3 regions of the Streptomyces sp. NPDC048473 genome follow, and region 1 is predicted to be linked to each of the others. Evidence: riboswitches for the same ligand, from Rfam matches in the RefSeq annotation. Region 1 holds a riboswitch; each other region holds the start of a gene.
The links. A riboswitch is a leader RNA that binds a small molecule or an ion and turns the genes downstream of it on or off. The one in region 1 is predicted to bind cobalamin.

Region 1 (9,829 bases):
GGCCATGGGCGCGGCCGGGGCCGCTGGAACCGGGGCCATGGGCGCGGCGGGCACCGGACGCACCACCGGGACCGACCAGCCGGCCATGGCCGGCACCTCCGGCTCCGGTACGGGCACTTCCCGCACCACATCGCGCACGACCGGCATGACCGGCACCGGAGCTGGGAGGGGCTCACGGCAGCTGCCACTACGGCCGCATCTGCCCCACTGGTCCCATCGGCGGCCGCAGCTTCCGCTACGGCCGCTCCGGCAGGAAGCGCACCGAGGGCCTCCCGTCCGGTCCGTCCGGAGTGACTCGCGCCCTGACCCGGTAGACGTCGGCGATCAGTGCCTCGGTGATCACTTCCGTCGGGGACCCGGCGGCCACCACCCGCCCCTCCCTCATGACCACGATCCGATCGCAGAACATCGCGGCCAGATTGAGGTCGTGCAGAGCGATCACACCGGTGAGTGGCAGCGAGGTGATCAGCGACAGCAGTTCCAGCTGGTGCTGGATGTCGAGATGGTTCGTCGGCTCGTCGAGCAGCAGCTCACGCGGCTGCTGGGCCAGTGCGCGCGCGATCTGGACGCGTTGGCGCTCGCCTCCGGAGAGGGTGTGCCAGGACTGGTCGCCGCGATCGGCGAGACCGGTCCGCTCCAGGGCCTCGCGCACCGCGTCGTCGTCCGCCCGGCCTGGCGCCGACCAGGCCCTGCGGTGCGGGATGCGCCCGAGGCGCACCACGTCCAGGACGCTCAACTCGACCTGGGTGACGGCATGCTGGTCGACCACGGCGACCCGCTGGGCCACGGTCCGGCGGCCGATCTCGTCGAGCCGTCGGCCGTCGAGGGTGACCACACCCGTCTCCGGGGCGAGGACTCCTGCAAGCACCCGCAAGAGGGTCGACTTGCCTGAGCCGTTCGGCCCGATCAGCCCGACGGTGGCGCCGGGCGGCGGGGCGAGATGGACCCCGTCGAGGATGAGTCGGCCGCCGGCCTCCCGGCTGACCCGCTCGGCACGCAGCCCCTCGGTGGCTCCACCCGTCATGTGATCCTCCGGGTGCGGTACAGGACCAGGACGAACGCGGGCACGCCGATGAGTGCGGTGACGACACCCACCGGCACCTCCTGCGGGTCGAGGACCGTCCTGGCGAGGGTGTCGACCCAGACCAGGAACACCGCCCCGGCCAGGGCGGTGACCGGCAGCAGCCGCCGGTGCCCGGAGCCGGCGAGCGCACGGGCGGCGTGCGGCAGGACCAGACCGACGAAGCCGATGGCCCCGGCGGAGCTGACGAGCGCGGCGGTCAGCAGCGCGGTCGTGCAGAGCAGCACGATCCGGGTGCGCGCGACATGGACGCCGAGGGTGGCCGCGGCGTCCTGGCCGAAAGCGAAGGCGTCGAGCGTACGGGCGTGGCCGAGGCAGATCAGCAGCGTCACGAGGAGAACGGCGGAGCAGATCCACACATCGGTCCAGCCGACCCCGCTGAGCGAGCCGAGCAGCCAGAACAGCACCCCGCGGGTCTGCTCGGCGTCGGCGGAGGTCATCACGACGAAGGAGGTGAGCGCGGAGAACAGCTGCATGGCCGCGACACCGGAAAGGACGACCCGGTCGGTCGTGCCGCCCAGGGTGTGGCTCAGCAGCAGGACAAGGGCGAACGAGCAGAGCGCGCCGATGAACGCGCCGGTCGAGATCGACACCGCTCCCCCGCCGACGCCGAGGACGACGACCACAACGGCGCCGGTCGACGCACCGGAGGAGACGCCGAGGACGAACGGGTCGGCGAGCGGGTTGCGGAGCAGGGACTGCATGACGGTTCCGCATACCGCGAGCCCGGCGCCGCACACCGCGGCGAGCAGGGTGCGCGGCATGCGCAGGTTCCAGATGATGCCGTCCCGGATCGGGGTGAGGCGTGAGTGGCCCCAGCCGAGGTGGGAGGCCACCGTGGACCAGACGTCGGCGACGGAGATGCGGGCGGGGCCGATGGTGACGGCGACCGCGACGGACAGCACGAGCAGCGCGACGCCGAAGACCCATAGGGCCCCACCGGGCAGCTTCCGTACACCCGTTCCGCCGCGCACGGTCGATTCCGAAGCCCGCGGCACATCCACCGCCGTGGCCCGTTCGGTGTCCGTCACCCCGCGAGCCCGAACGCGCGCAGCCCGGCGGCGACGCGTTCCACACCCTCGACCGTCCGGATGGACGGGTTCATGGCCTGGCCGCTCAGCAGGACGTACCGCTTGTGCCTGACGGCGTCCATGTTCTTCGTGACGGGGTTGGACTCCAGGAATTCGATCTTCTTCGCGGCGCTCTCGGCGGTCTGTGCCTTACGGGTCAGGTCGCCGATGACCAGGACGTCGGGGTTGCGGTCGGCGACGGTCTCCCAGCTGATCTGGGGCCATTCCTCACGGGTGTCGTCGAAGACGTTCTTCGCTCCGAGTTCTCCGGTGATGATGCCGGGTGCTCCGCAGCAGCCGGCCAGGTACGGGGCCTTGGAGTCGGAGAACCAGTAGAGGAGGGTGGCGTCGGAGGCGTCGACACCCTCGGTCGCCTTCTTCACCCGGGCCCGCAGCTGCGCCACGAGCGTGTCGCCGCGCTTCTGCACGCCGAACACCCTGGCCAGGTCGCGCACTTCGTCGTAGACGCTGTCCATGGTCAGTGGCGCGGTACGGGCTCCGTCGCCGCCGCCGCTGTTGTCCTTGCCGGTGCAGTCGGCGGGCGAGACATAGGTGGGGACGCCGAGTTCCTCGAACTGTTCGCGGGGTGCGACGCCGCCCTTGGCCAGGGTCGACTCGAACGACGCGCTGATGAAGTCGGGTTCCTGGTCGAGGACCTTCTCCGACGACGGCCGGTTGTCCGCGATTCTGGGAACCTCGGCGTTGGCCTTCTCCAGGCCCTTCATCACCGGGTCGGTCCAGGTCGCGGTGGCGGCCAGCCGGTCGGCGAGGCCGAGGGAGAGCAGGATCTCCGTCGATCCCTGGTCGACCGAGACGGCGTGGTGCGGTGCGGCTTCGACGGTGACGGTGCGTCCGCAGTTCTTCAGCGTCACCGGGTATCCGTCGGCGGAGTCGGACTTCGCGGCGGATTTGCCGGTTCCGCCCCCGCAGGCGGTCAGCAGGATCAGTCCCGCCGAGAGCAGGGCCATGGCGCGGACAGGGCTGGCTATGGACGGCACGGAGTCCCTCTGCGTCTTGGGACTCATGCGCGGAGCCCGTTGTACGGAGCCCTGCGCCCAGTACCGGGTCGCAGGTGCCAGCAGGTCTTCGGACTCGGGTTCCTACGGACGGGACGCCTTCCCAGGACACCCGAGGGTGGTCCCAGTGGCCGTGGCCCCGCCCGTCCCCCTCACCGCTGCGCGTCAGTTCCGGATTCTCACCGGATTCCCTGACCCCTACGTGGAGTTTGACTGGCCCCGGCAAGTTATCACGAGCCTCTGCGCAGCTCATGGGCGGTGTGGCCGGTGGTACGCCGGGCTGTGCTCCCGTCGCACCACCCGCCTGATGCCTACGGACGCTGAAGAGCGATCACGGCGTTGTGTCCGCCGAAGCCGAAGGAGTGGCTGACGGCGCGCCGGATGGGCTGCCGCAGCGGTCGCTCGGTGACGCAGTTGATGTCGAACTCGGGCGCCGGGGCGTCCAGGTTGGCGATCGGCGGTACGACGCCGCGTTGGAGCGTCAGGACGGTCAGTCCGGCCTCGATCGCTCCGGCCGCCCCCATGCAGTGCCCGAGTACGCCCTTCGGGGCGGTGACGGGCGGCCGGTGCGGGTAGACCCGGCTGATGAGGGCGGCCTCGGTGGCGTCGTTGACCGGTGTCGCCGTGCCGTGTGCGTTGACGTGCTCGACGTCCTCGGCCGCCCAGCCCGCGTCGCGCAGCGCGGCCTCGACCGCCGTCTGGGCGACCGCGCCGGACGGGTGCGGGCTGGTGGGGTGGTGGGCGTCGGTGGTGGCGCCGGTGCCCGCGAGCAGTGCCCGCGGCGCGGCGCCCCGGGCGTCGGCGTCGTCCGCCCGTTCCAGGATCATGACGGCGGCGCCCTCGCCCATGACCAGCCCGGCACGGTCGGCCGCGAAGGGCCGGCACCGCCTGGCCGGGTCGCCGTCCGCCCGGGCCGCGGCTCCGGACCGGGCGAACCCGGTCATGGCGACCGGGTAGACGATCGATTCGGTGGCTCCGGCGATCGCGATGTCGCACTGCCCGGTGACCAGCAGATCGCGGGCGACGGACAGGGCGGTGGCGCCGGACGAGCAGGCGGTGCACGGTGCCAGGCTGGGACCGGTGGCCCGCAACTGGATGGCGATCTCGGCCGCGGGCATGTTCGGAATGGTGAGCAGGATGCCCGCCGGCGAGGTGGCTTCCGGTCCGTGCCGGTCGAGCACGACGGCCTGCTCGGTCAGTGCGGCGGAACCTCCGCTGCTGGTGCCGACGACCACCGCGACCCTGCTGCCGTCCCACTGCGCCGGGTCCAGTCCGGCGTCGGCGACCGCCTCCCGGGCGGCGAGAACGGCGAACTTGACGTATTTCCCCATCCGGAAGGACGTACGGCCGCCGATCGCGGCGTCCAGATCGATCCCGTCGACCGTGCAGGCGAAGTCGATCTCGCACCCTTCGAGTGCCGCGACGGTACGCACCGGCGAGACTCCGGCGCACACACCTTTCCAGGTGGATTCGGTGTCGTTGCCGACCGGGGTGATCATTCCCAGGCCTGTTACGGCAATCGCGGGCTTGTTCATCGGGCGTTGCTCGTCGGTGCCTCGCCGCCCATCAGCACCCCGCTGCCGGCTGTCACGTCGATGTACCGCGTGATGTCGGCCAGGGTGGCGTCCTTGGGGAGCTTGTCGAAGTCCCCGTCGCCGCCCAGCGTCTCCCTGATGAGGACGGCGAACTCGGCGACGGCGAGGGAGTCCATATCCAGGCTGCCCATCGTGGAATCCGGGCGGATCTCGGCGACGGGCACTTTGAAGGTGTGCGTCAGAACCTCGGTGATCTTGGGATGAATCGCACTCATGAGCTTCCTCTCCATCATTCGGTACGGCTGCCGGGGACGGCGGGGGCACCGTCCCGACGCCGAATCAACTGGGTGACGTGTCTCCAGTTACGCCTTGTGCCGAACCGATTCGCCACCGCCCTGCCGCGGTCGCGTGCACCACCTGGCCAGGACGGCTGCCGTACCCCAGAAGACCAGCAGCACAACGCGGACACCGAGGGCCCCGGCCACCTCCCGTACCCGCTGCGCCCAAACGACTGTTCCCGTCCCTGTCACGGCCCTCACCGCTCCCCCGGGGCCGTCGCCCGGTCCCCGTCCGACTGCCAGGCGGCCGCCGCATCGTCGTACGCATCGACGTAATCGGCCCCCGCGATGGGCCAGTCGGCGAGCAGTTCCTGGGGCAGCGCGAAGGAGTCGGCGAGGGCGGGCAGATGAGCGGCGACGGCGGTGATCAGCTGTTCCAGGACTTCCGGCAGTCCGTTGACCTGATCGGCTGTCAGATGCCCTGCGGCCAGCAGATCACCGCTGTTCCGGGCGATCCGGTCGAGTGCGAACAGCCGCTGCAGCTCGGCCAGTCGCTCACGGGCGGGCCCGTCCGGAAGACCGGCCACCGCGTCCGTGTACGCCTCGGCCGCCTGCCGGTGGGCATGGGCCTCGACGCCGAGAAGGGCGGGACCGGATGCGGCGTTCCACCGCTCCAGCGGGTCACCGTGCGGTGCGCTGGCCATCCGTTCCCTGGCCCGGCCGAACCAGATCTCCTCCAGCGCCGCCAGGAGCCTGCCGACGAACCGGGGGTCGGTGAGATCGCCGGATTCGCGGCCGAAAGGAGCGTCGTACGCGGCCGGTTCGGTGGAGAAGAGCATTTCCGCAGCCGCCTTGGCGTGGATGGCCAGGTTGTCGCCCTCGGCAGTGATGGCGCCTTCCACTCCGGTGAGGAGTTGGCTCATGCCGTTGTTCTCCAGGAGTGCCTGGGCACCGCACCGTTCACGGCATTCGACGATCACTGCCCTGGCCTGCCAGGTGATCCATCCCTTGGCGACGGCGACCAGCCGCTCCGCCTCCTCCGTGCCCGTACCCGAGCCGTCCTCCCGTCGCTCCCAGCGGTCCAGGGCCCTGCGGTGCAGGAGGCTCATCGCGAAGACGGTGGCCATGGCCCGGGCGAGCGGGCCGTGGTGGCTGCGGTGGTCGATCACCGGTACCCGGCGCGATCCGCGGGGCCCGGAAATGTACCGGTGGCCGCCGTAGCGGACGGCGACGGCGAGCGTTGCGCGCGCGGAGCCGACCGCGCAGGCGCTCATCGAGATCTTGCCGGAGGTGACGCGCCCGATCGACGCGAGGAGGCGACGCCTGCGGTTGCCGACGGCGCTGCTGAACTCGCCGTCGTCGCCGATCCGTCCGTGGTCCCCGCCGAGCAGCGCGTCGCGCCCGACGAAGACCTGGTCGAAGGAGGTCAGGCAGTGGTCCACCGGGCTCCCCATGCGTGCGGGAAGTCTGCGGACCCGTACACCGGGCAGGGCCCGTACTGCATCGGTGAGCGGTACGAGGAAGAGGAAGACCCCTTGATCGGCGCCGTCGACGAGCAGACGCGCAGCCACAAGACCGGTCTTGGGGCCGCCTGCCGGACTGGTGTTGGGCATGAATTTCTGGGCGCCGGCGTGCGGTGTGCGGAGCACAAACCCGTCGCGTTCGCGGTCATAGTCGGCCGTGGTCTCGACGGCCGCCGCGTCGTTGCCGTGCGCCACCTCCGTACAGAGAAAGGTGCCGGTACTCCGCAGCCGGAGGAAGTCCGACAGATCGCGTCGGCCGTCGCCGTCGTGGTCGAGGAGGCTGCCGAGAAAGAGGTTGTAGTGGATGCCCGCCACGGTGGTGAGGGCCGGGTCGACCGGGCCGAGCCATTCGTGCAGGGCCGCGAGGGCGCGTGGGTCCGCGGCGAGCCGGGCGCCGCTGTCGAGGCAGTCGTTGAGGATGCGCAGCCGCTCGTACGTGAGCCGCAGGCGCTCGTCGGGAGTGCAGCGGTCCGGACGGCGGAAGGGTTCTGTGCTGATCAGCCGCTGCCAGAAGCCGTGCTCCCGGCGGAAGTTGTCGCCGAGGAGCACACCGGTGAGGAGTTCCGTGGACCGTTCGGTGGAGGGGCTGTCGGTCATTGCGGTCATGAGACAAGAACGATCAGCCGACGGCGAGGACACCGGGGGCCGTCCGCGTCGGGCCGTCCGCGTCGACGCGCTGGAAGGCCAGCGCGACGTTGTGTCCGCCGAAGCCGAAGGAGTGGCTGAGCGCCCGCTCGACGTGCTGCATGCGGGGCTCCCTGACCACGCAGTCGACGTCGAACCCGTCCGGCAGCGGGTCCAGGTTCGCGATCGGCGGGACGAGGCCGTGCTCCAGGGTCAGTACGGTGGCCACCGCTTCGATCGCCCCGGCCGCGGCGAGGGTGTGCCCGAGCACGCCCTTCGGGGCGGTCACCGACGGCCGGTGGGGGAAGAGCCCCGAGATGAGCGCGCTCTCCATCGCGTCGTTCAGCGGGGTCGATGTGCCGTGCGCATTGATGTGGTCGACCTCGTGGGCCGCCCAGCCCGCCTCGTGCAGCGCCGCCTCCACGGCCCTGCGCGCACCGGCTCCTTCCGGGTCCGGGGCCGTGGGGTGGTGGGCATCGGTGCCGGAACCCGCACCGGTCAGCAGGGCGCGCGGCCGTCCCCCGCGGGCGTGCACATCGAGTGCCCGCTCCAGCACGAGCACGGCGGCACCCTCACCGATCACGAACCCGTCCCGGTCCGCGGCGAACGGCCGCGATGCCCCCGCCGGATCGCCGGTACGCAGCGAGAGCGCTCCCATTCCCGCGAAGGCGCTCACCACCAGCGGAGTCAGTACGGACTCCGCACCGCCGGCCACCACCACATCGCACCGGCCGCTCGTCAGCAGGTCGCGGGCCACGGCGATCGCGGTCGCCCCGGACGCGCAGGCCGTGGCCGGTGCCAGGCTGGGGCCGTGGGCCCGCAGAGCGATGGCCACCTCCCCGGCGGCGGCATTGGGCATCATCATCGGGACCAGCAGCGGCGACACCGCCTCCGGTCCGCCGTCGTCCAGCCTGCGCAGATTGTCGACGAGCACGGACACCCCGCCCACACCGACGCCCAGCACCACGCCCACCCGGTCGCCGTCCCACCGCTCCGGTGACAGCCCGGCGTCCGCCACCGCCTGACGGGCGGCGACCAGCGCCATCTTCACGAACCGTGCCATCCGCCACACCGAGCGTCCGCCGACGGCCTCGTCCAGGTCGATCCCGTCGACCGGACAGGCGAAGTCGACCGGCAGCCCGGCCAGTTCTTCACAGCTCCGGGCCGCGGACACACCGGCGCAGAGTCCCGCCCAGAAGGTGTGTTCGTCCGCGCCCGCAGGGGTCACCAGCCCCACTCCCGTAACCGCGACACCCATGTCGGCCCGCCCCATGTTCCGCCCCCTCCTCCGTAATCGATCACGTCCACCGGTTGTCGAACGGCAGTAGCCGCGGCGAGGATGCGCTCACTGAGCCGAACGGGTCACCGATGCGCCGAGTGGACCGAGCCGCGCCACGCGCCCGGTGACCGCGTTCACCCGTCCGCAGCAGTCCGCCGCGCTGTGCGCACCGGCAGGGCATCCCCTGGGGACATGGAAGCGGACGGTAACCAGCCGGAGTCCCCGGGGGCGCGCGCGGAACTGGAGGCGCTACGCGCCAGGGTGGCGGTGCTGGAGGCCCGTGCCCCGGCACGGCACCGGCTGCGGGCCCGTTCGTTCTTCGCCGTGCTGCTCATCCTCGTCGCGGCCGTCCTCACGCCGCTGAGCATCGTGTCCACCTGGGCGAAGAACGAGATCGGCGACACGGACAACTATGTGGCGATGATGGCGCCGCTCGCATCCGACCCCGATGTGCAGTCCGCGGTGACCGATCGCGTCACCGGCGCGGTCATGAAGCACCTCGATGTGAAGGCGCTGCTGGCCGATGTCTCCCCTGCGGACCGGCCGGTTGTCGACAAGGCGCTCTCGAGACTGAGCGGCCCCCTGACCACGGGGGTTTCGGACTTCGTGCACGGGACCGTGGAGAAGTTCGTCACGAGCGACGCCTTCGAGACGATCTGGACCGACCTCAACCGGACCGCCCAGTCCGCGACGATGAAGGCGCTGACCGGGAGCGGCGGCGGGGCGGTGAAGCTCACCGATGACACCGTCACCATCGACCTGGCACCGGTCATCGACCGGGTGAAGCAACGCCTCGTCGACCGGGGGCTGACGATCGCCACGAAGATCCCGGAAATCCACACCGACTTCACGGTGCTGACCTCCGACTCGGTCGGCAAGGCCAAGAAGTGGTTCCGGGCCCTCCAGATCATCGGTTTCTGGCTGCCGTTGGTCACTCTGGTGCTGGCCGCGGGCGGGGTGCTTCTCGCGGTGCGCCGCCGTCGCGCACTGGTCACGACGGCGCTCGCGGTCGCGGCGGGCGCCGCAGTACTCGGTCTGGCCGTGTGGGTGGGCCGCGCTTTCTATCTCGACAGTCTCCCGTCCGAGGTGTCACAGCCGGCGGCCGGTTCGGTGTTCGATGCCCTGGTCGGTTACGTGCGCGCCCTGGTCCGCCTGGTGGTCACGCTCGGCATTGTGGTGGCCCTCGCGGCATGGCTCACCGGTGACGGCCGCGCCGCCACCCGTGTCAAGGCCATGTGGAGCGGCGGCATCGGTGCCGTACGGGACGCGGCAGGTGTCACCGGCGGCCCGGTCGGCAGGTGGGTGCACCGCGCCAGGCGCCGGCTGAACTGGACGGTGGTCGTGGTGGCCGCCGCGGTCCTGGTGGCGTGGGACCGGCCGACGGGCCTGGTCACCGTGTGGATCGCGCTGTGCGCGCTGTTCG
Region 2 (9,829 bases), on a different contig from region 1:
TCGTCCTCGATGTGTTCGCCGAGGATCTGGAAACCGCCGCAGATACCGAGGACCGGCCGGCCCTCGGCGGCACGCCGCACCAGGGCGTCGGCGAGGCCGCGCTCGCGCAGCCAGGCCAGCGCCTTCACGGTGCCGCGGGTGCCCGGCACGATGACGAGGTCGGCGTCGGCCAGTTCCTCGGCGCGGTCCACGAACCGGACGACGACGCCCGGTTCGGCGGCCAGCGCGTCCACATCGGTGAAGTTCGACATCAGGGGTACGGCGCACACCGCGACGCGCAGTACGTCATCGCCGTGCGGCGGCGCGACGACCGATTCGCGTACGGCCCCGCGCAGCGAGACCCGCAGGCCGTCCTCCTCGTCGATGCCGAGGCCGTGGGCGAAGGGCAGCACCCCGTACGTCTGCCGCCCGGTGATCCCGCGCAGCATCTCCAGGCCGGGCTCCAGCAGCGACACATCGCCGCGGAACTTGTTGACCAGGTATCCCGCGATCAACGACTGGTCCTCGGCGTCGAGCAGCGCCGTCGTACCGAAGAACGAGGCGAAGACACCACCGCGGTCGATGTCACCGACGACCACCACCGGGAAGCGCGCGGCCCGTGCGATGCCCATGTTCACGATGTCCGTGCGCCGCAGATTGATTTCGGCCGGACTGCCCGCCCCCTCGCAGATCACTGCGTCATACGTGCCCCGAAGCTGCTCCAGACAGTCCACGACCGTGGAGAGAAGCGCTTCCTGCCTGCCCCCGTGGTAGCCGCGTGCGCTCATCTCGCCCACCGGTCTGCCCATCAGGACGACCTGGCTGGAGCGGTCGCTGCCGGGCTTGAGCAGGACCGGGTTCATCAGCGCGGTCGGCTCGACCCGGGCGGCCTGGGCCTGCATGGCCTGGGCGCGCCCGATCTCGGCGCCCTCGCGGGTGACGAACGAATTCAGCGACATGTTCTGTGCCTTGAAGGGCGCCACCTTCACGCCCCGGCGCACGAGCCAGCGGCAGATACCTGCCGTGACAACACTCTTGCCCGCGTCCGAGGTGGTCCCGGCGACCAGCAGCCCGCCGCTCATGTCCGTCTCCGTCCTGCGGCCTGAAGTCCTGTGACCTGAAGTCCTGTGACCTGAAGTCCTGCGGCCTGAAGTCCTGCGGTCTGAAGTCCTGCGGTCTGAAGTCCTGCGATCCGACGTCCCGCGATCCGTCGTGCGGCGAGGCCCGCACCCAGTCGTCCCGCCACGCACACGCCGAGGGTCAGCGCACTCACCCGGCGCGACAGCCGTACCGCGCGTTCGATGTCCTCGGTCTCCACCGCCCGGCCCGTCTCCCCGTTGAGTACGGGACGGTGCTCGACCCGGCCGCCGTACGCGAGGGTCCCGCCGAGCCGTACGCCGAGCGCACCCGCGAACGAGGCCTCCACCGGGCCCGCGTTGGGGCTCGGATGCTTGGCCGCGTCGGCCCGCCACGCCCGTACCGCTCCACGTGGCCGCCCCCCGGCGGCCACGGCGAGCAGGGCTGTGAGCCGGGCACCCGGCCAGCCCGCGAGGTCGTCGAGGCGGGCCGAGGCCCAGCCGTAGCGCCGGTGCCGGGGCGACTTGTGACCGACCATGGCGTCGAGGGTGTTGGCGGCCCGGAAGCCGACGAGCCCGGGCACACCGGCCAGCGCACCCCACACCAGGGCGCCGACCACGGCGTCCGAGGTGTTCTCGGCCACGGACTCCACCACGGCGCGGGCGATCTGCGGCCCGTCGAGAGACTGCGGGTCGCGCCCGCACAGATGTGGCAGCCGCTCGCGGGCCAGCTCGATGTCACCGGCGGCCAGAGCGCCGCCGATCGCCCGGGCCTCACGCCCCAGGGACGTACCGCCGACGACGGACCAGGTGGCGGCCGCGGTCAGTGCGACGGAGGCGGCGGGGTGGCTGCGTACGGCACGGGTGATCAGCGCGGCACCACCCGCGGCGCCTCCGGCGCAGACGAGTGTGTGCAGCGCGCCCCACCCGCGGTGGTCGCGCCACAGACGGCGCTCGACGCCCGCTGCGGCCCGCCCGAAGGCGGCGACCGGATGTCCCCTGCGGGGGTCACCGAGCAGCAGATCGCCGATCAGACCGGCCGTGGCGCCGTACGCGAAAATGCGGTCGGCACGCACGGCTCAACCGGCCGTTACGCCTCGAAGGACCTTCGTACAGGAGGCGGCTCTCGTAGAGAGCGCCACAGCAACGGACGCACGGCAGCCAGGCATGGCGATATGTCCTCACTCAGGGTCCGCGCCCTGGTTCGACGTGACCGGCGACGAGAGTCTCCTGGCTTCCGGATCCGCAGTTCCCCCGGCCTTCCAACCCGCTCGCGCGTGCCGTGACTTCCGGTGTGGGGGACTGCTCCCCGGTGACAGTGGCGGGACCGCGCCGGATTCGCACCGGACTTCCTCTGCTGTCGCCGTAATTGGCTCCGGCAGTCCACCACGCTCCGCGAACGCCCGTCAACTTGCCGTTGACCTGCGACGGTGCAGTGTGCTGAGCCCCACATCGGGCCGGGCACACCACGACGGACCGGACACACGAGATGTGTCCGGTCCGTCGGGGGAGTGCGCGGGGGAGGGCTCAGGCGACGATCAGATAGATCCCGTACGCGACCGCCGCCGCGCACAGCGCGAAGCAGGCGTACGCGCCGGCACGGGCCAGCAGCAGCGAGCCGCCGGAGCCGCCCTGTGCCGCCGGTTCGGGCTGCTTGGAGAGACCGACGATGCCCAGGGTGAAGAGACCCACCAGCGCGACGGTGACGACGAGGGAGACGCCGAAGACGGAGCCGAGGGCTGCCCAGTCGATGTTCATGCTGAATCCTTAGACGGCCTGATGAGGCGGCTGGCCTAGACGGTGGCCGGTCGCGCCGGGTCCTGGGTGGTTCCGGCCGGGGCCGGAATGGTGGTCTTGAGCTCCTGGGCCGTTGCCTGGGCCACGGTGGGCGGCGGGCTGACGGCGGCGATGGCCGTGGTGACGACGCCCGCGGGTTCGGCTTCGCCGTCCGTCGGCGCGACATCGCCGTGGCCGACCGGCTTGCGGCGCGACAGCAGCCAGATCGCCCCGGAGCCCGCGATCAGCAGCGCCGCGACGACGACGACACCCCAGGTGCCCTGCTTGGTGAGGAATTCCGCGCCCGCGCCGACCAGTCCCGCGGCCGGCAGGGTCAGACCCCAGGCGACGAACATCCGGGTGGCGGTGGACCAGCGGACCACGCCGCCCCGGCGGCCGAGGCCCGCGCCCATCACGGCGCCGGAGCAGGACTGGGTGGTGGAGAGGGAGAAGCCGAGGTGCGAGGAGGCCAGGATGACCGTGGCCGCACTGGTCTGGGCGGCGAAGCCCTGCGGCGGCTTGAGCTCGGTGAGGCCGCTGCCCATGGTGCGGATGATGCGCCAGCCGCCCAGGTAGGTGCCGAGTGCGATGGCCGTACCGGCACAGACGATGACCCAGACCGGCGGGTTGGAGCCGGGGTGCAGGACGCCACCGGTGACCAGGGCCAGGGTGATGATGCCCATGGTCTTCTGCGCGTCGTTGGTGCCGTGGGCGAGGGAGACCAGTCCGGCCGAGGCGATCTGACCGGCGCGGTAGCCCTTGGCGGTGGCCTTCTCCTGGGCGTCGTTGCGGATCTTCCCGCTGATCCGGTACGTCAGTCTGGTGGCCAGCAGCGCGGCCAGACCGGCGACGATCGGGGCGGCGAGCGCGGGGAGCAGCACCTTGGTGACGACGGTGCCGCCGTTGACCGACGACCAGCCCGCCGACATCACCGCTGCGCCGATCAGTCCGCCGAACAGAGCGTGCGAGGAGCTGGACGGAAGTCCGACCAGCCAGGTCAGCAGATTCCACAGGATGGCGCCGACGAGTGCCGCGAAGATGACTTCTGTCCGCAGCCCGTCCTCGTTGATGATCCCGCCGGAGATCGTCTTGGCGACCTCCACCGACAGGAACGCGCCGACGAGGTTGAGAACGGCGGACATGGCCACCGCTGTCTTCGGTTTGAGTGCGCCGGTCGAGATGGTGGTCGCCATCGCGTTGGCGGTGTCGTGGAAACCGTTCGTGAAATCGAACACTAGAGCTGTCACGATCACAATCGCGAGTAGCAGCGTGATGTGTTCCATTTACCCAGGCAATCGTTCGACGTCATTGGCACGTGGACCGTAGGCAACCTGAATGAACGGAAGATGAACTGGACAGGGCGTTGTGGTGACTCAAGTCGGGGTGGGGTCGTTCCGTTTGTCCTCCGCGGGGCGGGGCGGGCCGGGCGTGGGGCCGATTCGGGCCCGATTCGGCCCCACGCCACCCCTTTTGTGAACTTCTCCGGTTTGTGACTTATCCGACCGATCGCATGCCTGTTCGCCTCCTTGACTGGAAGGATCTCCATATGAGCGATCAGCAGCGGGACGCGATCGAACGTGCCTGGGACGGTGTCGTCGCCACCGCCCGCAGGACGGCGGCGGACGGCCTCGTCGTCGGAACCTCGGGAAATGTGTCGGCACGGGTCGGCGGGACGGTCCTGGTCACCCCGAGCGGAGTGCCGTACGACCGGCTCCGCCCCGAAGACGCCGTCGGCGTCGATCTGGAAGGCAACCGCGTCCTCGGCGAACTGGCCCCGACCAGCGAACTCCCGCTCCACCTCGCGGTCTACCGGAGCAGCGACGCGGCCGCCGTCGTGCACACCCACGCGGTGCACGCCACGGCCGTCTCCACCCTGGTCCCCGAGGTCCCGTCGGTCCACTACGCCGCCGCCATGCTCGGGGGCCCCGTCCGGGTAGCGGCCTATGCGCGCTACGGGACCGAGGAGCTGGCCGAGAACATGCTCGCCGCTCTGCAGGGCCGTACGGGCTGCCTGCTCCAGAACCACGGAACCGTGACCTACGGAGCGACCCTGGACGAGGCGTACGACAGGACCGCCCAGCTGGAATGGCTCTGCCGGCTCTGGCTCACCGCGAGCTCTGTCCCCGGACACTCGCCGACGCTGCTCTCCCCGGCCCAGCTGCGCGATGTACAGGAGGCACTGAAGGGATACGGACAACCGGACCGACCCGACCCCGGCGGGTCCTTTTGACTCGAACATCCCGTCGGCCGACCCGTCTGATCCGTCCGCCCCGGCCCCGGCACCGGACGGCCCCCGTCCGCTGGCAGGGGGTGGCGCACCCCGCGACACTGAAGCCGTGCGCCCGGCAACAGTCACGGCAGCAGCCGTCACCACGATTCTCGGCGTCGGTGCGGCAGCGGTCGCTGCCGGCCGGTACGCCAGCGACGCCGTTCTCAGGGCGCCGTCCGGACGGCCACTCCCCGCCGACCGCAGACTCACCGTGCACGCCACGGCGGCCGGGCAGGTCACCCTGACCCGCTCCTTCGCCGCCCTGCGGCCCGGTACGTACGGACTCGTGGGCGACGACGTCCACGCCGTCGTGGGGCCGGTGATCGAACACGCCCACCACGCTCCGGACACCGTCGTCCGCAGACTGGAACGCGTCAACCGCGGCAGCCTGGAAACCGGCGCCAAGGTCCGTATCACCCCGCAGCTGCACAGCGGCGATCCCTCCTCGGCCCTCGGCCTCGATCACAAGGAAGTCGAGGTCCCCGGCGAACTCGGCTCCCTGCCCGCCTGGTTCCTGCCCGGCCCCCGCGACACCTGGGTCATCACCGTGCACGGCCTCGGCACGACCAGGGAACACCCCCTGAACGTCATGGAGTTCCTGCACGATCTGCGTCTGCCCGTGCTGGACCTGGCCTACCGCGGCGACGCCGGAGCTCCGCGTTCCCCGGACGGCCTCGCCCACCTCGGCGAATCCGAATGGCGCGACCTGGACGCGGCGATCCGCTTCGCCATGCGGTACGGAGCCGAGAAGGTCGTCCTGCACGGCTGGTCCACCGGCGCCTCGATGGCGCTGCACGCGGCCGTCAACTCCGCGCTCCGCAACCGGATCTGCGGTCTCGTCCTCGACTCCCCGGTCCTGGACTGGGCCACCACGCTGCGCGCCCTGGCCGTCGCCCGCGGTGTCCCGACGGCGCTGCTGCCGCTCGCCGTCCGCGCCGCCCAAGGACAGACCGGGCTGCACGGCGCCCGGCTCCTGGACAGCTCCCTCGCACCGGCGCTGCATGTCCCGACCCTGATCTTCCACGGCCCGGACGACACCCTGGCCCCCTGGCAGCCGTCCCGCGATCTCGCCGCCCGCCGCCCGGACCTGGTCGCCCTGCGCGCCGTACCGCAGGCTCCGCACGCGGCGATGTGGAATGCCGACCCGGTCCACTACGAAGAGGCCCTGCGCCGCTTCCTCACGCCCCTGATGTGACCTGATGCGAGGGATCGGCCGATTGGTTCCGGGCCCCGCCCGCCGCCCCCTCCACTGCGAATTCGGGTTCCGTTTGGGCTTTCGGGCCGTCAGGGGCAAGACTGCTCCCCGTGACGTCCCGTACCCCGCGCGACTCCAGGCTGCGACTTGTCCGCCCGCGACCCCTTGCCACCGCTCGCAAGGCCGTGACCACCCGGCGCACCAGGCCGGCTCCCCGCCCCCCGGAGGGCACCCCGCCCAGGGCGGAACTGGCCCGCCAGGCCAGGACGGCCCTTGCCGACGCCGTACGGATCGCCCGCTGGGCAGCCGACGGCGCGGTCCCCGGCGCGCCGCCACTGGCCGCCCAGGCTCTCGAACGGGCCGCGACAGCCCTGGAGTTGTCCCCGGCCCAGGTGCGCTACGGCTGGGACCGGGCCCGGCTCGCCGGTCTCGTGGAACTGCACGGCGACACCGCACGCCCCGGCTGGCGGCTGCGCGCCTGGGACCGCGACGACTCCGCCGTGCTCCGCGGCTGGGTGGCGCTCTTCGACGCCTGGTCGCTCGTCCACCCCGCGCCCGAGGGCATCGAGTCCACCGCAGTCGCAGAGGCCGTCGAGGCCGTGCCGCAGGTGCTCTCCCTCCTCCAGCTCTCGGCCGGCCCGGTCACCGTGCCCGCCCTCCTGGACCTGCTCGGCCAGCGCGTCGCGGAACTCCACGAGGAGCGCTGCGAGGTGCCGTACGGACCGCAGGCGCTGCCCGCACCAGCCGAATCCGCCCCCGCCGCGCACCCCGCCGCCCTGGTCGCCCTCCTTCTCGACTGGGCCCTGGAGGGACTGGCCGCCGTAGGCGCGCTCACCCTCGGCGCCGGACACGCCACCCTCACCCCGCTCGGCAACTGGGCGGTCTGGGTCAAGCTGGAACAGATCTGCGTCGCGGCCCAGAGTCCGGCCGGGAACATCGAGCAGTCCGCCGCCGACATGCTGCTCGGCTGCGCACGCCTCACCCCCGGCCCGGCCCGCGCGGAATACCGCGCCTGGCTCGCCGCCCGCCCCGTCGGCAGCGCCGTCTCCGAGCTCCTCGCCGTGGCCCGAGGCGAGGACGCGCTGCTGCGCGGGCTCGCCTTCGAGGCGCTCCGGGTCGTCGGCGCCCCCGCAGAGCCCGAGGTGCGCTCCGTCGTCGGCGATCCCTCGCTGCGCCCCTATGCGCTGCTCTGGCTGGCCGAGTACGACGGAAGCGACCCCGACGACGCCCAGGACGTCCTCAGCCGGGAGGAAGCCACCTGGCTCTGGGTCGACACCGCCGCGGCCGTCGCCGACCACGGCGAGACCGGGCTTCTGGTCCGCCATCTCGACTCGGCCGTCCAGGGCACGGTGCCGGCGCTGCTGGACGAGGTACGGGCCGTCGGCCACCCCCGCACCGTGCAGGTCCTGGTGGCCCTGGCCGCCGCGCACCCGGACCCCGCACTGGCCAAAGCGGTGCGCCGGGCCGCGTTCCAGGTGCACACGGGCGGCGCGTAGCGCGGGTGAGTCCGCGTCGGACGGGCTTGTCTTCAAGCCCGTCCGGCCGTCAGTCCGCCGACCCCGGTGCGTATGTCCCGAAGGTCCACACATTGCCCTCCCCGTCCCGCGCCATGTAGTCGCGCGAGCCGTAGTCCTGGTCCGTGGGCGGCATCAGGATCTCCACCCCGTGCTCCACGGCCCGGGCGTGGTGCGCATCGACCTCGTCCACCACGACGTAGACACCGGCCGGGCCCGCGCCCTGCATCGCCTTGGCGAAGGCACCCTCGCGGCCCTTGGAGCCCAGCATCACCCTGCCGTTGCCGCAGGACAGCTCCGCATGGAGCACCGTGCCGTTCTCGCCCTCGTACACCGCTTCCTCGGTGAAGCCGAGGCCCTCCGTCAGCGTCCTGATCGCGGCCTTCGCGTCGTCGTACAGAATCGTCGGATAGATCGTCGGAACGCCGGCCGGTGCGCCTGCCATTGCGCTCACCCCTTTTCGTACTCCCGTGACCCAATTCTGTGATCTGCGTCTCAGTCTTCCACCGGCTACTGACAACGGCTCGGCTCAAGAGGCCCGGCTCGGACGGTCAAACTGCAATGGCCCGGCTCAGCGGAAGGTGTTGCAGTCGGCCATGTCGCCGCTGCGGAAGCCGGTGGTGAACCACTGCTGCCGCTGCGCGGCCGAGCCGTGTGTCCAGGACTCCGGCGTGACCCGGCCCTGGAACTTCTCCTGGATCCGGTCGTCGCCGACCGCGGCCGCCGCGTCGAGCCCGTCCCGGATGTCCGCCTGTGTCAGGGAGGTGATCAGCGGCCGCCCGGTCAGTTCGTCGGGCGTGGTCGTCGCGTGATGCGCCCAGACCCCGGCGTAACAGTCCGCCTGCAGTTCCACCTTGACCGCATTGCTGTTCGCGCCGGTCCGGCTGTCCTGCGCGCGGCTCAGCGTCCCCATCAGGTCCTGCACATGGTGCCCGTACTCATGGGCGACGACGTACGCCTGGGCGAACGGGCCACCGCTGGAGCCGAACTTCGTCCGCAGCTCGTCGAAGAAACCCAGGTCCAGATAGACCTTCCGGTCACCCGGGCAGTAGAACGGTCCGACCGCCGAGGTCGCCGAGCCGCATGCGGTGCCGACCCGGTCGGTGAACAGGACCGTCGGCGCATCCGTGTATGTCCCGCCGCGTCGCCGGAACTCCTGCGTCCAGTAGTCCTGCACGCTGTTGACCACCGCGACGGTCCGGCAGTCGTCCCTGGTGTTCGCGTCCTGTCCGGTCCGGCAGGACTGCTGCACCTGCGCCGCCGAGGACGCGGTCGCCGTCGTGCCCGAGCCGCCGGACGACAGGCCGAGCTGATCGGGGCCGACGCCGAAGAGCAGCCCCAGGATCAGGGCGATGAGACCGGCGATGCCGCCGCCCACGGTGGCCTTGCCGCCGGGGATACGGCTGCCGCGCACATCCTGGACCTCGGACGTGTCCAGATCGGCGTCGTCGTCGAACTGCATGGGGCACCACCCTCTGCTCCGGCCGTGGTGGGCTCACCACCTCCGCCGAGTATTGGGTAGTTCACACTGCAATGCCCTTTTTCGTCGCGCGGTGGAGTGGAGCGGCAGCGCTGAGCGAGTTTTCGGCAAGTGCCGTGAGCGCATGCGGAAAAGCAGTTGCACACCGCCAGTAGAATGACCCGTATGGCAATTCTCCTTGTGCATGAGTAACGGCGTCGAGTCGAACTCTGTACTCGTCCCGTCCGCCGTCCATACCGCCCTGGAGTTTTACCGTGATCACCGCTTCCGGCATCGAGCTGCGCGCCGGCGCCCGCATCCTCATCGAGTCCGCCTCCTTCCGTATCGCCAGGGGTGACCGCATCGGCCTCGTCGGCCGCAACGGAGCGGGCAAGACCACCCTCACCAAGTGCCTCGCGGGCGAGGGCAACCCCGCCGGCGGCACCATCACCCGCTCCGGCGAGGTCGGCTACCTCCCGCAGGACCCGCGCACCGGCGACCTCGACGTACTCGCCCGCGACCGCATCCTCTCCGCCCGCGGTCTCGACGAGATCCTGCGCA
Region 3 (9,829 bases), on a different contig from region 1:
GTCCTCCAGGCCGCCACCGATGCACAGGGCGTCGGCCCCCGCGGCGATCGCGAGGACGGAGCCGCGCTCGATGCCGTACGTCCCGGCGATGGCCTGCATCTCCACGGCGTCGGTGACGATCAGGCCGTCGTACCCCAGCTCCTCGCGCAGCAGACCGGTGAGGATCTGCCGGCTCACCGTCGCGGGGCGGTCCGGATCGAGGGCGGGCAGCAGGATGTGGGCGCTCATCACACACTTGGAACCCGCGGCGATGGCGGCCCTGAAGGGCACCAGTTCACGGGCGTGCAGCGTCTCCAGGTCCACGTCGATGCGCGGCATCGCGTGGTGCGAGTCGATCGCGGTGTCGCCGTGCCCCGGGAAGTGCTTGGTGCAGGCGGCGACTCCGGCGGCCTGGAGGCCCTCGATGTACGCGGCGGTGTGCCGGGCCACGAGCTCGGTGTCGGCGCCGAAGGACCGTACGCCGATGATCGGGTTGCCCGGGTTGGAGTTGACGTCCGCGGACGGCGCCCAGTTGAGGTTGACGCCGCACTCGGCGAGCCGGCGGCCCAGCTCCTGGGCGACCGCACGGGTCAGCGCCACGTCGTCGACGTGGCCGAGCGCGAGGTTGCCGGGGAAGGAGGAGCCGGTACGCACCTCGAGGCGGGTGACGTCACCGCCTTCCTCGTCGATCGCGACGAGGAGGTCGTCGCGCTCGGCCCTGAGCTGGGCGGTGAGCGCGGCAACCTGCTCGGGCGTCTGGATGTTGCGGCCGAACAGGGCGACGGAGGCGAGGCCTTCGTCGACCCTGCGCAGCACCCAGTCCGGTGCGGTGGTGCCGGTGAATCCGGGCTGCAGGACGGCGAGGGCGTCGCGGGTGACGGTGTCCGTGGTGGATATCAGGGTGGTCATGGAGCGGTGTTATCCCTTCACGGCGCCGTCGGTGAGGCCGCTGACGGCCTTGCGCTGCAGGAAGACGAAGAGGATGAGGATCGGGATGGCGAAGATCGAGGCCGCCGCCATGGTGGCGCCCCAGTCGTCGCCGAACTGGCTCTGGAACTGGGAGAGCCACAGCGGAAGCGTCTTGGCCTCGGGGTCCTTGTTGAGGATCAGGACCAGCGGGAATTCGTTCCACGCCGTGATGAAGCCGAAGAGCGAAGTGGCCATCAGGCCGGGGGCGAGCAGCGGCAGGATCACCTTGACGAAGGCCTGCGGACGGGTGCAGCCGTCGACCATGGCCGACTCCTCCAGCTCCTTGGGCACCGCGGCGACATAACCGCGCAGCGTCAGGATCGTGAAGGGGAGCACCATCACCATGTAGAAGAGCGTCAGCGGGACGAGGCTGTTGAGCATGTCGGCGTCGCGGACCAGCATGTAGATCGCGATGACCATGACTTCCCACGGGGCCATCTGCGCGATCATGAAGACCAGGATCATGCTCTTGCGGCCCTTGAACCGCATCCGGGCCAGTGCGAACGACGCGAAGAGCGCGATGATCAGCGAGAAGACCACGGCGAGCAGCGTGACGGTGAGCGAGTTCCCGACCAGGGTCAGGAAGTTCGGTGCGTGGTACGCCGTCTTGAAGTGCTCGAACGTGACGTCGGTCGGGAACCAGACCGGTGTCTCGGTGATGATGTCGCCGGTCGGCTTGAACGCCGTGCTGAACATCCAGTAGACGGGGAAGACCAGTGCGGCGAAGAGGACGATCGCCGTTGCGTTGGGCCAGATGCGGCTGAGCAGTGAGCGCTTCACAGCTCGTCCTCCTCTTGCTTGAGAACGATGCGGAGGTAGTACGAGGTCAGCCCCAGCATGATCAGGATGGTCAGCAGCGAGATCGCCGCGCCCATGCCGTAGTGCTGGTTGCCGACACCCTCGACGAAGGCGTAGACCGGCAGTGTCTCGGTGAGACGGTTGGGGCCGCCCTCACTGATGGTGAAGATCTGCGGGAAGGCCTTGAAGACCCAGATGACCTCAAGGAAGGTCGTGGCGTAGAGGAAGGGCCGCAGGAACGGGAACGTCACCGAGGTGAAGCTCTTCCAGACGCCGGCGCCGTCGAGCGAGGCGGCTTCGTACAGCTCCTTGGCGATGGTGGTGGTCGCCGCGTACAGGTTGATCGCCACGAACGGGATCGACTGCCAGACGATCATCAGGGTGACCACGAAGAAGGTGGAGAACTGCGATCCGGTCCAGTTGAAGTCGGCCATCGAGTGCCAGCCGAGCTTGTCCAGCACGTAGTTGACCACCCCGAAGCGCGAGGCGAACAGCCACTGGAACACGGTGGACGCGGCCACGACCGGCATCGCCCAGGCGAGCACCAGGCCGATCATCAGGGTGAGGCGCATCTTCTTGCCGAGGCGGGCGAGCAGCAGTCCGACCAGGGTGCCGATGATCATGATCAGAACGACGTTGACGCCGGTGAACACGACCGTGCGGAGCGTGACTTTCCAGAAGTCCTCACCGGTGAGGATCTCCTGGTAGTTCTTGAAGCCGTTCCACTCGGTGACATGCTGGATCAGCTGTCCCATATTGAGGTTCTGGAACGACAGCATGACGTTCTTCACCAGGGGATACCCGAGGAAGACCGCCGTCACCGCAAGTGCGGGAACCAGCAACAGGTACGGCGCTGTGCCGACACCCATCTTCCGCTTGCTTCCCCCGTGCTGCCCGACGGGTGTTCTCCCGTCCTGCCCGCGGGCTGCGGCCGTCTTGGCCACATCCGAGGGGTTGGTCTGCACTGCCATGCTCGCCATCTCTTCCAACAAAGCCCAACACGGAACGGTGCGTACAGCCGGGGCGGCGGGTCGAGACCCGCCGCCCCGGCGCGGGACGCGCTACTGCGATTACTGCTGCTGGCTGAGGCGCTTGTTGAGCTCGCCCTCGACCTGCTTGGCGGCGTCGGCGGGCGACTTACCCTGCAGGACCAGCGTCATGTAGGTCTTGATCGGGTTCGGCGGGTTCTCGACCGGCGCCCACTCCGGGATCAGCGGGGTGGTGCCACCGGACTTGGCAGCGGCCGGGCCGGCCGCCTCGGCGGCGGGCTGGCCGACGGTGTACTTCTGCATGGCGTCGTTCTTCGGGGACCAGCCGGCCTCGGTGATGAGCGCGCCGTCGCTCTTCTCGGAGAGCGCGATCTTCAGGAACTCCTTGGCCAGCTCCTGCTTCTTGCTGCCTGCGGCAACGGCGAGGTTGGAGCCACCGAGGAAGACGCCCTCGGGCTTGTCGGCCGTCTCGCCGGGGATGGTGAAGAAGCCGATGTCGTCCTTGAGCTTCGGGTTGGCCTTGAGGGCGGTGCCGGCCTCGTAGCCCATCGCGATGATGGCGCCGGTCTTGCCCTTGGCGAAGACCTCGGCCTGCTGCGGGGTGGCCTCGTCCTTGTCCTTGGGGGCCTTGGAGTAGGACTGGTACTGCTTGTACACGTCCATGGCCTCGGCGACCTTCGGGTCGGCCAGGTTGGAGACGTACTTGTCGCCTTCCTTCTTGACCGGCGAGACGCCCTTGCCGACGAGCAGGCCGTCGAAGAAGTACCAGTTCTGGCCGGGCAGGTAGATCGGCTCGGCGTCGCCCTTCGCCTTGATGGCGTCGAACGCCTTGAAGAGGTCGGCGCGGGTCTTCGGCGTCTCGGTGATACCGGCGTCCTTGAAGACCTTCTTGTTGTACATGACGACGCGGTTGCCCACGTACCACGGCAGGGCGTACTGCTTGCCGTCGTAGACGGAGGGCTGGTTGACGCCGTCGGCCCAGGCGGAGCCGATCTCCTTCTTCAGGTCACCGAGGTCGGCGAGGCCACCGGTCTTGGCGTACGCCGGGGTCTGGGTGTTGCCGATCTCCAGGATGTCCGGCGGGTTGGACTCGGAGAGGGCCGTGGTGACCTTCTGCTGAATGCCGTTCCAGTCCTGGACTTCGATCTTCAGCTTGGCCTTGGTCTTCTTCTCGAACTCATCGGTGACCGTCTTGGTCCACCCGGGGGGGTTCGATCCGGACATCGTCCAGACGGTGAGCGTCTCGCCCTTGTAGCTGCCCGGGCCGGTCTTCTTACCGCTGTCGCTGCCGCCGTCGTCGGACCCACATGCCGCGAGGCCGATCATCATGCCCGCGACGCCGACCGCCGCGATGAGCTTGCGCTTCACGCCAAACCCTCCTCAGGGATACTGCAACCCCGCCCACCGCGAAGACATTCGACGAGTACTGCTGGGGCTGGACCTGGTCTTTAATGGTTTAGACCAGTACCGGGAGCTTGGCCTAGACCTTTAGGGGTGTCAAGGGTGTATAAGAAGTGCACTCGCGTCCGTTATAGGACCGACACCTAAGGGAGGGCGACGAGCCGTGACCGGACCGTGCCACCATGTGAGCCGCGACAGACGGAGGAGCCGGTGACGGCAGCAACGCAGCAGTCGGGAAGGCGGGCCATGGGTGCCGACGGGGGCAGTACGGAGAACGAGACGGGCGTGGCCACGCGGACGGCGCGCGTCCCGAAGTACTACCGGCTGAAGCGACATCTCCTCGACATGACGGACACCATGCCGCCGGGCACCCCCGTGCCGCCGGAGCGGACCCTGGCCGCCGAGTTCGACACCTCGCGCACGACCGTGCGCCAGGCGCTCCAGGAGCTGGTCGTCGAGGGCCGGCTGGAGCGCATCCAGGGCAAGGGCACCTTCGTCGCCAAGCCGAAGGTCTCCCAGGCCCTGCAGCTCACCTCGTACACCGAGGACATGCGCGCCCAAGGACTCGAACCGGCATCCCAGTTGCTGGACATCGGCTATGTCACGGCCGACGACACGCTCGCCGGGCTGCTCGACATCACGGCCGGCGGCCGAGTGCTGCGGATCGAGCGGCTGCGGCTCGCCAGCGGGGAGCCGATGGCGATCGAGACCACGCACCTTTCGGCCAAACGCTTTCCGGCGCTGCGCCGTTCGCTGGTGAAGTACACCTCGCTCTACACCGCCCTGGCGGAGGTGTACGACGTCCGGCTGGCCGAGGCCGAGGAGACCATCGAGACCTCGCTCGCCACCCCGCGCGAGGCCGGACTGCTCGGTACGGATGTGGGCCTGCCGATGCTGATGCTGTCCCGGCACTCGCTGGACGGGCGGGGCGAGCCGGTGGAGTGGGTGCGGTCGGTCTACCGGGGCGACCGGTATAAGTTCGTGGCGCGTCTGAAGCGGCCGACGGACTGATCCCGAGTGCGCCGGCCGACTGATTCCGGCCACCGCACCCGTACGCACAACCGTCGCGGCCCCCATGGAATCCACTACTCCACGGGGGCCGTTCGCGCATCTTGGTACAGACCAACTTCCGTACGTTTGACGGCATTCCGAACATTCGCGCCCGCTCGCGAGACCGTTGCCGGACCGCAATGCGGACAGGGGGTGACGGTGACCGGAAGCCTCCCCTAGATTTCGTGCGCATTACACCAGGTGATCAGCGAGGGGACGGAGTCGCCGCATGCCAGCAGACCCAGAAGGAAAACCACCCACCGTCACACCTGTACGGGTGGTCATCGCCCTCTGTCTCATCGCGCCGTTCGTGGCGATGCTCTGGGTGAGTTCGTACGCGAAGGTGGACCCCACCTTCATCGGTATTCCGTTCTTCTACTGGTACCAGATGCTCTGGGTGCTGATCTCCACCGCGCTCACGATGACCGCGTACAAGCTGTGGCAGCGTGACCAGCGCTCCCGCAAGGGGGGTGCGTCCGCATGAAGGACGGCGTGAACGGCGTCGCGCTCGGCGTCTTCATCTTCTTCTTCCTGGCCGTCACAGTCGTCGGCTTCATGGCCGCGCGCTGGCGGAAGGCCGAGAACGAGGCCAGCCTCGACGAATGGGGTCTGGGCGGACGGTCGTTCGGCACCTGGGTCACCTGGTTCCTGCTCGGCGGCGACCTGTACACCGCGTACACCTTCGTCGCCGTTCCCGCGGCGATCTACGCGGCGGGCGCGGCCGGCTTCTTCGCGGTGCCGTACACCATCCTCGTGTACCCGCTGATCTTCACCTTCCTGCCGCGGCTGTGGTCGGTCTCGCACAAGCACGGGTACGTGACCACCTCGGACTTCGTCCGCGGGCGCTTCGGCTCGAAGGGGCTTTCGCTGGCGGTCGCCGTCACGGGCATCCTCGCCACGATGCCGTACATCGCGCTCCAACTCGTCGGCATCCAGGCGGTGCTGGACGTGATGGGCGTCGGCGGCGGCGAGAACACCCACTGGTTCGTCAAGGACCTGCCGCTGCTGATCGCGTTCGCGGTGCTCGCCGCGTACACCTACTCGTCCGGTCTGCGGGCGCCGGCACTGATCGCGTTCGTCAAGGACGGGCTGATCTACCTGGTCATCGCGGTGGCGATCATCTACATCCCGATCAAGCTCGGCGGCTTCGACGACATCTTCGCCAAGGCCGGCGAGGCGTTCTCGCAGAAGAATCCGGCCACGGGCGCACCGCGCGGCGCGCTCGCGCCGGGTGAGGCGGGCCAATGGGGCTACGCCACCCTGGCGTTGGGCTCGGCACTGGCGCTGTTCATGTATCCGCACTCGATCACGGCGACGCTCTCCAGCCGCAGCCGCAATGTGATCCGGCGCAACACCACGATCCTGCCGCTGTACTCGCTGATGCTGGGTCTGCTGGCACTGCTCGGCTTCATGGCGATCGCCGCCGGGATCAAGGTGGACAACGGGCAGTTGGCCATCCCGCAGCTGTTCGAGAACATGTTCCCGGACTGGTTCGCGGGCGTCGCATTCGCCGCCATCGGCATCGGCGCGCTGGTGCCCGCCGCGATCATGTCGATCGCCGCGGCGAACCTCTTCACCCGCAACATCTACAAGGACTTCCTGAAGCCGGACGCGACCCCGGAGCAGGAGACCAAGGTCTCCAAGCTGGTGTCGCTGCTGGTGAAGGTCGGCGCGCTCGCCTTCGTCCTCACCATGGACAAGACGGTCGCGATCAACTTCCAGCTGCTCGGCGGGATCTGGATCCTCCAGACGATGCCGGCCCTGGTCGGCGGCCTGTTCACCCGCTGGTTCCACCGCTGGGCGCTGCTCGCGGGCTGGGCGGCCGGCATGGTGTATGGGACGGCGGCCGCGTACGGGGTCGCCAGCCCGACCCAGGCGCACTTCGGCGGGTCGTCCAAGGAGATCCCCGGCATCGGTGAGATCGGTTACATCGGTCTGACCGCGTTCGTGCTGAACGTGGTGGTGACGGTGGTGCTCACCTTCGTCCTGAACGCCGTGAAGGCACCCGCCGGGATCGACGAGACCTCCCCGGCCGACTACACGGCCGACGCGGGCGACCCGGGCGTCCGGGCGGAGCTCCCGCCGGCCACGGCGGGGGCACCGGGCGGCGGCCACTGACGGCCGCTCCCAAGACCGCTCCCACGGCCGGATGGCGGCCCGTCGAGCCCTTCTCACCGGGGCGCGACGGGCCGTTCGTCTGCTCCGATAGGGGATCGCACGGCTTGTCCCGCCGGCTCGGCTTCCGTTGCGCGACACAACATGTGGGGGCTGCCTCATCGGGCGGCCCCCACATGTATGCTCGTGCTCGCTGTCGCCGCAGGGGAATCCGGTGCGAATCCGGAACTGTCCCGCAACGGTGTGTTCGGTGTGCTTTTGCGCACCCGGGAGTCCGAAGACCTGCCGACAGTGCGTCCGGCTCGACCGAACCGGATGCCAGACGTCCGGGCCTCGCGGAGGGCCGGTGGACGCCGTGCGCAGCGCCGCCCTTCCCCGGGCATCGCCCTGCCCGGCTCCCCGCTCCCGCCGGCCCCGAGCCGAGCGAGGGATAGCCCCAGTGACCATCGCGCCAGCCGATCCGGTTTCAGTGGCCGATTCAGCCGAGTCCACGCACGCCACGACCGACGGGCCCGGGACCGCACTGCTGCGGACCCTGACCGACCTCACCGTCGATCTGCCCGACACCGACCCCGGTCGCGTCGCCGCCGCCGCGCTGCGCGGCCGTAACGCCCGGTCGGACGAGGCCGAGCTGCGCTCGCTGGCCACGGAGGCCGCCGCGGGGCTGATCTCCGAGGACCCCGCCTACTCCCGGCTCGCGGCCAGGCTGCTGACCCGCATCATCGCGGACGAGGCGGCCGGCCAGGGCGCGGTCTCCTTCTCCGCCTCGGTCGCCGTCGGGCACCGCGAGGGCCTGATCGCGGACCGTACCGCCGAGTTCGTCGCGCTGCACGCGGCCGCCCTCGACACGCTGGTGGAGCGTTCGCTCGCCGACCGCGCCGACGACCGCTTCGGTTACTTCGGGCTGCGGACCCTGCACAGCCGCTATCTGCTGCGCCACCCGCTCACCCGCCAGGTCATCGAGACGCCCCAGCACTTCATGCTGCGCGTCGCGGCCGGGCTCGCCGAGGACGACTCGAAGCGCGCCCTGGACGAAGTCGCGGCGCTGTACGGCCTGATGAGCCGGCTCGACTATCTGCCGTCCTCGCCGACTCTGTTCAACTCCGGCACCCGGCACCCGCAGATGTCCTCCTGCTATCTGCTGGACTCCCCGCTCGACGAGCTCGACTCGATCTACGACCGCTACCACCAGGTGGCGCGGCTCTCGAAGCACGCGGGCGGCATCGGGCTCTCGTACTCCCGCATCCGAGCCCGCGGTTCGCTGATCCGTGGCACCAACGGGCACTCCAACGGCATCGTGCCGTTCCTGAAGACGCTCGACGCCTCCGTCGCCGCCGTCAACCAGGGCGGCCGGCGCAAGGGCGCCGCCGCCGTCTACCTGGAGACCTGGCACGCGGACATCGAGGAGTTCCTGGAGCTGCGCGACAACACGGGTGAGGACCAGCGGCGTACGCACAACCTCAACCTGGCGCACTGGATCCCGGACGAGTTCATGCGCCGGGTCGACGCGGACGGCGACTGGTCGCTGTTCTCGCCCGCCGATGTGCCCGAGCTGGTCGACCTGTGGGGCGACGAGTTCGACGCCGCGTACCGGAACGCCGAGGCCAAGGGGCTGGCCCGCAAGTCGATGCCGGCCCGTGAGCTGTACGGCCGGATGATGCGTACCCTCGCGCAGACCGGTCAGGGCTGGATGACGTTCAAGGACGCCTCCAACCGGACCGCGAACCAGACCGCCGAGCCGGGCCGCGTCGTCCACTCGTCGAATCTGTGCACCGAGATCCTCGAAGTCACCGATGACGGCGAGACGGCGGTCTGCAACCTGGGTTCGGTCAACCTCGGCGCGTTCGTCGCCGACGGGACCATCGACTGGGAGCGGCTGGACGCCACCGTCCGCACTGCCGTGACCTTCCTCGACCGGGTCGTCGACATCAACTTCTACCCGACCGAGCAGGCCGGCCGCTCCAACGCGAAGTGGCGCCCCGTCGGCCTGGGTGCCATGGGTCTCCAGGACGTCTTCTTCCAGCTGCGGCTGCCGTTCGACTCCCCCGAGGCCCGCGCGCTCTCCACGAAGATCTCCGAGCGGATCATGCTCGCGGCGTACGAGGCGTCCTGCGAGCTCGCCGAGCGCTCCGGCCCGCTGCCCGCCTGGTCCCAGACGCGTGCCGCGCGCGGTGTGCTGCACCCCGACCACTACGACACCGAGCTGAACTGGCCGGAGCGCTGGGACGCGCTGCGCGCCCGGATCGCGAAGACCGGGATGCGCAACTCGCTGCTGCTCGCCATCGCGCCGACGGCGACGATCGCCTCGATCGCGGGCGTGTACGAGTGCATCGAGCCGCAGGTCTCCAACCTCTTCAAGCGCGAGACGCTCAGCGGTGAGTTCCTCCAGGTCAACGCGTATCTGGTGGATGAGCTGAAGCAGCTCGGCGTGTGGGACGCGCGGACCCGTGAGGCGCTGCGCGAGGCGAGCGGTTCCGTGCAGGGCTTCGCCTGGATCCCGGAGGATGTGCGGGCGCTGTACCGCACGG

Region 2: another riboswitch for cobalamin. It lies ahead of ACGFU7_RS00340 (cobalamin biosynthesis protein); the one in region 1 lies ahead of ACGFU7_RS32350 (ABC transporter substrate-binding protein).
Region 3: another riboswitch for cobalamin. It lies ahead of ACGFU7_RS12090 (ribonucleoside-diphosphate reductase subunit alpha); the one in region 1 lies ahead of ACGFU7_RS32350 (ABC transporter substrate-binding protein).

The regions. Positions count from the first base shown of each region.
Region 1 covers NZ_JBICXE010000026.1:86,302-96,130, forward strand. Annotated here, with positions in the region: partial or broken gene ACGFU7_RS32335 (PRC-barrel domain-containing protein) at 1-166, shown strand, start outside; gene ACGFU7_RS32340 (ABC transporter ATP-binding protein) at 236-1,024, opposite strand; gene ACGFU7_RS32345 (FecCD family ABC transporter permease) at 1,021-2,055, opposite strand; gene ACGFU7_RS32350 (ABC transporter substrate-binding protein) at 2,109-3,176, opposite strand; cobalamin riboswitch at 3,211-3,400, opposite strand; gene ACGFU7_RS32355 (beta-ketoacyl-[acyl-carrier-protein] synthase family protein) at 3,479-4,702, opposite strand; gene ACGFU7_RS32360 (acyl carrier protein) at 4,699-4,977, opposite strand; gene ACGFU7_RS32365 (acyl-CoA dehydrogenase) at 5,238-7,100, opposite strand; gene ACGFU7_RS32370 (beta-ketoacyl-[acyl-carrier-protein] synthase family protein) at 7,123-8,400, opposite strand; gene ACGFU7_RS32375 (hypothetical protein) at 8,599-9,829, shown strand, end outside.
Region 2 covers NZ_JBICXE010000001.1:57,921-67,749, reverse strand. Annotated here, with positions in the region: gene ACGFU7_RS00345 (cobyric acid synthase) at 1-1,061, opposite strand, end outside; gene ACGFU7_RS00340 (cobalamin biosynthesis protein) at 1,058-2,131, opposite strand; cobalamin riboswitch at 2,279-2,411, opposite strand; gene ACGFU7_RS00335 (hypothetical protein) at 2,583-2,813, opposite strand; gene ACGFU7_RS00330 (anion permease) at 2,849-4,114, opposite strand; gene ACGFU7_RS00325 (class II aldolase/adducin family protein) at 4,378-5,061, shown strand; gene ACGFU7_RS00320 (alpha/beta hydrolase) at 5,168-6,295, shown strand; gene ACGFU7_RS00315 (hypothetical protein) at 6,481-7,791, shown strand; gene ACGFU7_RS00310 (VOC family protein) at 7,841-8,254, opposite strand; gene ACGFU7_RS00305 (neutral zinc metallopeptidase) at 8,381-9,271, opposite strand; gene ACGFU7_RS00300 (ABC-F family ATP-binding cassette domain-containing protein) at 9,544-9,829, shown strand, end outside.
Region 3 covers NZ_JBICXE010000005.1:348,193-358,021, forward strand. Annotated here, with positions in the region: gene ACGFU7_RS12055 (glycoside hydrolase family 3 protein) at 1-888, opposite strand, end outside; gene ACGFU7_RS12060 (carbohydrate ABC transporter permease) at 898-1,728, opposite strand; gene ACGFU7_RS12065 (carbohydrate ABC transporter permease) at 1,725-2,717, opposite strand; gene ACGFU7_RS12070 (extracellular solute-binding protein) at 2,817-4,103, opposite strand; gene ACGFU7_RS12075 (GntR family transcriptional regulator) at 4,383-5,147, shown strand; gene ACGFU7_RS12080 (DUF3311 domain-containing protein) at 5,416-5,670, shown strand; gene mctP (monocarboxylate uptake permease MctP) at 5,667-7,304, shown strand; cobalamin riboswitch at 7,469-7,606, shown strand; gene ACGFU7_RS12090 (ribonucleoside-diphosphate reductase subunit alpha) at 7,741-9,829, shown strand, end outside.